DNA from 2 places in the Streptomyces sp. NPDC055955 genome. Region 1 is predicted to be linked to the other one. Evidence: riboswitches for the same ligand, from Rfam matches in the RefSeq annotation. Region 1 holds a riboswitch; the other holds the start of a gene.
The links. Region 1 has a riboswitch for ZMP and ZTP ahead of ACFC96_RS21835 (glycine hydroxymethyltransferase). Riboswitches for the same ligand answer to the same signal wherever they lie in the genome.
Positions count from the first base shown of each region.

Region 2: linked by a shared signal. The riboswitch ahead of ACFC96_RS37995 (bifunctional 5,10-methylenetetrahydrofolate dehydrogenase/5,10-methenyltetrahydrofolate cyclohydrolase) and the one ahead of ACFC96_RS21835 (glycine hydroxymethyltransferase) in region 1 are both predicted to bind ZMP and ZTP.

Region 1 is NZ_JBHJYS010000010.1:202,937-207,143, forward strand. It holds gene ACFC96_RS21825 (hypothetical protein) at 1-619, opposite strand, end outside; gene rocD (ornithine--oxo-acid transaminase) at 784-2,010, opposite strand; ZMP/ZTP riboswitch at 2,128-2,214, shown strand; gene ACFC96_RS21835 (glycine hydroxymethyltransferase) at 2,276-3,724, shown strand; gene ACFC96_RS21840 (hypothetical protein) at 3,806-4,207, opposite strand, start outside.
Region 2 is NZ_JBHJYS010000026.1:70,417-74,623, forward strand. It holds gene ACFC96_RS37990 (PLP-dependent aminotransferase family protein) at 1-551, shown strand, start outside; gene ACFC96_RS37995 (bifunctional 5,10-methylenetetrahydrofolate dehydrogenase/5,10-methenyltetrahydrofolate cyclohydrolase) at 1,094-1,972, opposite strand; ZMP/ZTP riboswitch at 1,995-2,085, opposite strand; gene ACFC96_RS38000 (TIGR01777 family oxidoreductase) at 2,206-3,183, shown strand; gene ACFC96_RS38005 (SDR family NAD(P)-dependent oxidoreductase) at 3,217-3,924, opposite strand.

The DNA of each region.
Region 1 (4,207 bases):
TCAGCAGCAAAAACGCCGCACCCCCACCGAGCAGCAGTGCGTACGTCGCCGGATTGCTCAGCAGCGCGCCGGGCGACACGTCGTCGATGAGACGTACCGACACCTCCACCACCCCGAACCCGAACCCCGAGCCCAGCCCCAGCGCGAGAGCCCGCCCCCGCCCCGGCAGCCGCCCGGCCACCGCCCCGATCGCCAACACCCCGAGCGCCGTCCCGAGCATCGCGTACCGCAACACGTCCGAACCGGTCTGCTCTCCCTCCGCCCCCGACGCCAGCCCCAACATCGCGAGCCCCGCCACGACCACCCCGACAGCGCCCCACTCGACGCCGCTCAGCGGTACGTCCAGCAGCCGTGTGGAGACCACCGCCGTCACCGCCAGACTCGAGGCGAGCGCCGCCCCGACGGCGTAGATCGGAATGGACCGCAGCGCCACGACCTGCAACGCGAACCCGAGCAGGTCGAGCCCCAGCCCGGCGACATAACGCCACTGCCGCAGCGCCCGCAGCAACAGCGCGGCGTCGACACCCGACCCCGACCCCGGCTCCGCGGCCCGCGCGGCCATCGCCTGAAACACAGAAGCCGTACCGAAACAGACCGCCGCCCCGAGCGCGCAAAGCATTCCAAGAAGCACAAAGCGACTGTAGAGGGTGTGCCTGAGCCGACCGGCCCGTGAGCGGTTCCTCCGCCGGCGGTGCCCCAGTCAGCGGCTCTCCCCCGGCCGTGCCCCCGTGAGCGGCCGGACGACCGCGAGTCGGCCGCCCATGCGTCGGAGGCACACCGCCGTCAGGCCGCCAGGACTGCCCGGAGCTGGTCGAGCCCCCAATCCAGGTCCTCCTTACTGATCACCAGCGGGGGAGCGATCCGGATCGTGCTGCCGTGGGTGTCCTTGACCAGGACGCCCTTGGCCAGCAACTTCTCCGAGATCTCTCTTCCCGTCCCGTACGACGGATCGATGTCGACCCCCGCCCACAGCCCGCGTCCCCGCACCTGCGTCACCTTGCCCGTGCCCGTCAGCAGCCCGAGCTCCGCATGGAGATGCTCGCCCAGCTCGGCCGCCCGCTGCTGGAACTCCCCGGTGCGCAGCATCGCGATGACCTCGAGCGCCACCGCACAGGCCAGCGGATTCCCGCCGAACGTCGACCCGTGCTCACCCGGCTTGAACACCCCGAGCACCTCGCTGCTGGACACCACCGCCGACACCGGCACGACCCCACCGCCGAGCGCCTTGCCCAGCACGTACATGTCGGGCACCACGCCCTCGTGCTCGCAGGCGAACGTCCGCCCGGTCCTCCCGAGCCCGGACTGGATCTCGTCCGCGATGAACAGCACGTTCCGCTCGCGGGTCAACTCCCTTACCGCCGGCAGGTATCCGGCCGGCGGCACGAGGACACCGGCCTCGCCCTGGATCGGTTCGAGCAGCACCGCGACGGTGTTCTCGGTGACAGCGCCGCGCAGCGCCGTCAGATCGCCGTACGGCACGATCTCGAACCCCGGCGTGTAGGGACCGAAGTCCGCGCGCGCCTCATGGTCCGTGGAGAAGCTGACGATGGTCGTGGTGCGCCCGTGGAAGTTGTTGCCCGCCACGACGATCTTCGCTCTTCCGTCGAGCACCCCCTTGACCTGGTACCCCCACTTTCTCGCCGTCTTCACGGCGGTCTCGACCGCCTCCGCCCCCGTGTTCATCGGCAGCACCATGTCCATGCCGCACAGCTCCGCGAGCTGGGTGCAGAACGCGGCGAACCGGTCGTGATAGAAGGCGCGGGACGTCAGCGTCACCCGCTCCAGCTGCGCTTTGGCGGCCTCGATGAGCCGCTGGTTCCCATGGCCGAAGTTGAGGGCCGAGTAGCCGGCGAGCATGTCGAGGTACCGGCGCCCCTCGACGTCCGTCATCCAGGCGCCCTCCGCCGTGGCGACCACGACGGGCAACGGATGGTAGTTGTGCGCACTGTGCGCTTCGGACGCGGTGACGAAGGCTTCCGTTGCGGCATTCGGAGGAGTCGCAGCAGTCACGGGATCTCCGTTCTTACAGCTCTGATGGCGCGAAGACGTGGGCTTGTGACCCCTTCCTATCGTCGCTCGCATCGTGGACCGGGAAACCTCGTCCTGCGGCGCGCCCGGTAGTGTGGCCCGCAGGGCCGTGACTGGCGCGCTGGGATGGGACCGACCATCGGGGAGCGGCCTGTGAACTGTGTGCCGTGCGCCTGGGCCGACCCGTGAACCTCCTGCTCTCGACCTCGATCGAGCGGGGGAGGTCCCATCCGTCCGGAGGTCAGTCATGTCAGAGCCCACCCTCTCCACCGAATCCGTAGCGTTCCGCAGTGCCCTCGACGTGATCCGCGCCGTCGAGCCCCGCGTGGCCGACGCCATCGGCCAGGAGATCGCCGACCAGCGCGAGATGCTCAAGCTGATCGCCAGCGAGAACTACGCGTCCCCGGCCACCCTCCTCGCGATGGGTAACTGGTTCAGCGACAAGTACGCCGAGGGCACCGTCGGCCGCCGCTTCTACGCCGGCTGCCGCAACGTCGACACCGTCGAGGCACTCGCCGCCGAACACGCCCGCGAGCTCTTCGGCGCCCGCCACGCCTATGTACAGCCGCACTCCGGCATCGACGCCAACCTCGTCGCCTTCTGGGCCGTCCTCGCGCAGCGCGTCGAGGCGCCCGCCCTGGAGCTGGCCGGCGTGCGCAACGTGAACGACCTCTCCGACGCCGACTGGGCCGAGCTCCGTCAGGCCTTCGGCAACCAGCGCATGCTCGGCATGTCCCTGGACGCCGGCGGCCACCTCACCCACGGCTTCCGCCCTAACATCTCCGGCAAGATGTTCGACCAGCGCAGCTACGGCACCGATCCGCAGACCGGCCTCGTCGATTACGAAGCCCTGCGCGCCACCGCCCGCGACTTCAAGCCGCTGATCATCGTCGCCGGCTACTCCGCGTACCCCCGCCTGGTGAACTTCCGCATCATGCGCGAGATCGCCGACGAGGTCGGGGCGACCCTCATGGTCGACATGGCGCACTTCGCGGGCTTGGTCGCGGGCAAGGTCCTCACCGGCGACTTCGATCCGGTGCCGCACGCCCAGATCGTCACCACCACGACGCACAAGTCGCTGCGTGGCCCGCGTGGCGGCATGGTGCTCTGCGACGACTCGCTCGCCGACCAGGTGGACCGCGGCTGCCCGATGGTCCTCGGCGGTCCCCTGCCGCACGTCATGGCCGCCAAGGCCGTCGCCCTGGCTGAGGCCCGCCGTCCCGAGTTCCGCGAGTACGCCCAGTCCGTCGTCGACAACGCCCGTGCCCTCGCCGAGGGCCTGACCCGCCGTGGCGCCACCCTCGTCACGGGCGGCACGGACAACCACCTCAACCTGATCGATGTCGCGACCTCCTACGAGCTCACCGGCCGCCAGGCCGAGAACGCGCTCCTCGACTCCGGCATCGTCACCAACCGCAACTCCATCCCCTCCGACCCGAACGGTGCCTGGTACACGTCCGGTATCCGTATCGGCACCCCTGCCCTGACCACCCGTGGCCTGGGCACCGCGGAGATGGACGAGGTCGCGGGCCTCATCGACCGCGTGCTCACCTCCGCCGAAGCGGGCACCACCAGCAAGGGCACGCCCTCCAAGGCGCAGCACGTCCTGGACGAGAAGGTCGCCGACGAGGTCTCCACGCGAGCGTCCGACCTGCTGAGCGGCTTCCCGCTCTACCCGGAGGTCGACCTCACCTGATCGCTTGACCGGCCCGTCATCAACCGCACCGACGGGCCGGTCAGTGCGTTCCCCCAGCCGTGAGAGCTGGAGCGCGCCCCCTCAGGAATCGATCAGCTGCTGCCGCGGCCCCGCGTCGGGTGGGGTCCCGCCCGTCCCGCGACGACCCGGCAGCCTGTCTGCCAGAGGACGCAGCACCAGAGCCAGCGCGGCACCCGCCACCAGCCCCGGTATCGCCCACCACCAGTCCACCTCGCCGTTCGCCCGGGTTGCCACGGCCCGCGCGCCTCCGGAAGGCCCGGCATCGCGGCCGTCGGCTGTCGGAGCCGGAGCTCCACCGAGCGCTCCCTTGGACCGGTCGGGCGACTGCCAGGGCACCGGGAAGATCGGACTCCCGCCCTTTTCGGACCGCGCGCCCATGACTTTGAGGTCCTTCAGCAGCGCGCGCAGCTCACCCGGCTTACGCGCCTTGTGCCAGTACCCGTTGTAGGAGTCAGGCACGTG
Region 2 (4,207 bases), on a different contig from region 1:
CCGCACGGGGCGGCGCCGGCCGGGTCATCAGCATCGGCTCGATGAGCAAGACCCATTGGGGCGGCCTGCGCATCGGCTGGCTGCGCGCGCCCGCACGTCTGGTCACCGAACTCGCGGGCCAGCGCGTGGCCACCGACATGGGCGGATCCGTCGTCGACCAACTCCTCGCCCTCACCCTCCTGGACCGCGCCGAAGAGCTTCTGCCGCCCCGCATCGAGCAACTGCGGGCGCAACGAGCCGCGTTGGCCAACGCGCTGACCGAGCACATGCCGCACTGGACCTGGCAACTGCCGCCCGGCGGACTCTCGTTGTGGGTCGACCTGGGGGAACCGGTGGCCTCCGCGCTGTCCGAACGGGCCCTCGACAACGGCGTCCGGATCGAGAGCGGCGCCTGCTTCGCCACCGACCCCGGCATCTTCGAGCAGCGGATGCGCATCCCGTACACGGCCCCGGCGGACACGTTGCGCGAAGCCGTCCACCGCATGGCGACCGCACTCGCCGCCGGCCTCCCGTCGGCGTCCGCCACGCGACGGCCGCACTGGATCGCCTGAGCATCGAAGGACGAAGGAGACCGCCGCACGGCGTATGGAGGTGAGGGTCCCGGGACGGGGCCGCTCTTTCGCCTCGCATGGCGCGGTTCCCCCTGTGCGGGCCGGCCGGTCGAGGAGCAGTGGGCCGCCCTCGGCGTCGAGGGGGACGGCGGCTCTTGGTTCGACGGGTACTTCCTCGGGCGCCTGCCACTGGGCCGGGCGCGCAGCGGGCCGCCGAGTTCGCCCGGTGTCTCCTGGCGGCGCCGCCGACGGGCGCGTACGAGCGGGAGTTCACGCTGATCACCGTGAACCGCAGGCCGGATCCGCGCCGATCGCCGCAGGAACGCTGCTGACCGTCGGGTTCCTCCTGGGCCGCGAGGAACCCGACGGTCCCGAGTGTCTCCAGATGCTGCCGTGGGGGAGGGAGAAAGAGACGGCCGCACGCCACGCCGGCTTCGAGGTGGGCGCACCGCTGACGCGCGGCCTCCGGCAGGTGGCGGCCGTCGGACTTCTCGACGCCGCCACCGACGAGGGATCCCGGAGGCGGGATCGGCGCGCTCCTGTCAGACGAGTGCGCGATCGAGGTCCGCACCGAGCTGGTGGAACGCCGCGGTGACCGTCTGAGCCAGGAGGACGGCGATGGTCATGGGGCCCACCCCGCCAGGGACGGGAGTGATCAGGCGGGCCCGCTCGGCCGCGGTGTCGAAGTCGACGTCTCCGACGTTGCCCGCGTTGTAGCCCGCGTCGATGACGACCGCGCCGGGCTTGATGTCCTCGCCGCGGATGAGCCGGGGCCGGCCCACGGCGGCCACCACGATGTCCGCCTCCTTCACGTACGCGCTCAGGTCGGCCGTGCGGGAGTGGCAGTAGGTCACCGTGGCGTCCCGGGCGAGCAGAAGCATCCCGGCCGGCTTGCCGAGGATCGCGCTCCGGCCCACGACGACGGCATGCCGCCCCGCGACGTCGACGTCGTACTCGTCGAGGAGCCGCATGATTCCGCCCGGCGTGCAGGAGACGAACCCGGGCAGCCCGAAGGCCATCGCGCCGAACGAGGTCATGGTGACGCCGTCGACGTCCTTCTCCGGTGCGATCGCCTCGAACGCCGCGCGCTCGTCGATGTGCGGGCCCACGGGGTGCTGAAGCAGGATTCCGTGCACCGACGCGTCCCGCGACAGCTCGCGGAGCGTGGCGACCAGCTCCGCGGTCGTCGTCTCGGCGGGGAGCTGGACGCGCCGCGACTCGATACCGGCCTTGGCGCAGCGGGCCTGCTTCATACGGACGTACGTGACGGAGGCGGGATCCTCGCCCACCAGGACGGTCGCGAGGCAGGGCGCCGAGCCCGTACGCCTCACCAGCTCCGCCGCTCGGGCCGCGCACTCCTCGACGAGGCGCCGGGCCGTGCCGGTGCCGTCCATGAGGTGGGCTGTCTGTGTCGGGGACATGGTCGCCTCCCAGGCGTCATCGACCATTCGCCCAGGCGCACGGCATACATCGACCCTTTGGTCGGGCCGCTCCCCGGTGGTTCTCCACCTCAGCGCCAGTCACGGCCCGTCCGACACTGTAACGGTGTCGCGTCCGCGACCGGGTCCGAGGGCCGTCTCTCAAGCCACCGCTCTCTATTTGAACGCGTTCAAATAAACGCGCTAAGGTGGTGCCCACTCGATGAGGGGGCGCCATGAAGATCGTGATACCCGGGGGCACGGGGCAGGTGGGGACGATCCTGAACCGTGAACTGGCCGAAGCGGGGCACGAAGTCGTGGTCCTCACGCGGCGGCCGGCGCGCGACGGCGAAACGCCCTGGGACGGCGAGACGCTCGGGCCATGGGCCGACGTCGTCGACGGCAGCGACGTCGTGATCAACCTCGCCGGACGCAGCGTCAGCTGCCGCTACACCCCCGCCAACCTCCGGTCCATGATGGACTCGCGCGTGCGGTCCACCGAGGTCGTCGGCGAGGCCATCGCCGCCGCCGCGCGACCTCCGAGGGTGTGGCTGCAGATGAGTACGGCGACCATCTACGCCCACGGCTTCGCCGCACCGAACGACGAGGCGACCGGCGTGCTCGGCGGCGACGAGGCCGGCGTCCCGGGCTACTGGGGTTACAGCGTCGAGATCGCCAAGGCGTGGGAGCGGGCGCAGGACCAGGTGGACACCCCGCACACCCGCAAGGTCGCCCTGCGCTCCGCGATGGTCATGAGTCCCGATCGCGGCGGCGTCTTCGACATCCTCCTGCGCCTGGCCAGGCTCGGCCTCGGCGGTCCCGTCGCGGGCGGGGGCCAGTACGTGTCCTGGATCTACGACCGTGACTTCGTCCGAGCGGTCCGGTTCCTGATCGAACGTGACGACCTGGACGGGCCCGTGAACCTCGCCGCCCCGGGGCCGCTGCCGCAGCGTGACTTCATGCGGGCTCTTCGTGCGGCGTGGGGGGCGCCGGTGGGCCTGCCCGCGACGAAGTGGATGGCCGAACTCGGCGCGTTCGCGCTCCGGTCGGACACCGAACTCCTTCTGAAGAGCCGCCGCGTCGTCCCGGGCCGGCTGCTCGACGCGGGCTTCTCCTTCGACCACGCCACGTGGCCCGATGCCGCCGCCAACCTCGCACGACGTGTACGCGGGGGACGCGACATCGCGCGGGACATGGCGCACGGGCCGGTGTGAGGCGGGGGCGTCACCGTCGGGCGACCTGAGCCGTCACCAGGGGAGCGGGCCCTCCGCGGCGACGTAGGTGCCGGTCGGTCCGTCCGGGCCCACCTGGGCCATGCGCACGATGATCTCGGCGCCCTCCTCGACGGTCTGGACGCCGGTGTGGGCGTTCAGGTCCGTCGCGGTGTAGCCGGGCTCGACCGCGTTGATCCGCATGCCGGGGAACGCCTTCGCGTACTGCACGGTGATCATGTTCACCGCCGTCTTCGACGCCGGGTAGGCGACTCCGGGGTACGCGTGGGTCGGCGTACCCGCGTCGGTGACCCGGGTCAGCGAGGCCAGGCCGCTGCTCAGGTTGACCACGACCGGCGCGTCGGACTTCTGCAGCAGGGGCAGGAACGCGTGGGTGACCCGCACGACGCCGAAGACGTTCGTCTCGAAGGTCGACCGCATCTCGTCGGCGGTCACGTCCGCGGCGCCGATCACGCCGCCGTCCGGGGTCCGGCCCTCGATGCCGGCGTTGTTGATCAGTACGTCGAGGCCGCCGTCGGCCTCGATCGCCTTGGCGGCGGCCGCCACGGACGCGTCGTCGGTGACGTCGAGCTGTACCCAGAGCGCGCCGAGCTGCTCGGCGGCGCGGCGTCCGCGCTCGGGGTCGCGGCTGCCCACGTAGACGGTGTGGCCTGCGGCGACGAGTCGACGGGCGGTCTCGAAACCGAGACCCTTGTTCGCTCCGGTGATGAGTGTTTTCGTCATGACACCAGCGTGCGGCGGTGCGGCGCCGTCAGCCAGGCGTCCCGTCTTCCTGGGACCGGCAGTACCAGGCGGGTGCCCGTCGCGGCCCAGGGTGTGCTCCACGGTCATCGCCCCGCTGCTCGTCCCGTCGAGTGGCACCTCGACCTCAGCTTCAGGGTGAGAGTTCGGTGATCTTGAGGCGTACGCATCGTGCGGGGCGCGGCGCGTGTCACCGGGTGTCGAATGTCCTCCGGTGGCCCTCGGGCGGCCGGCCGGTGACGCGGGTGAAGTGTCGCCGTGGTGC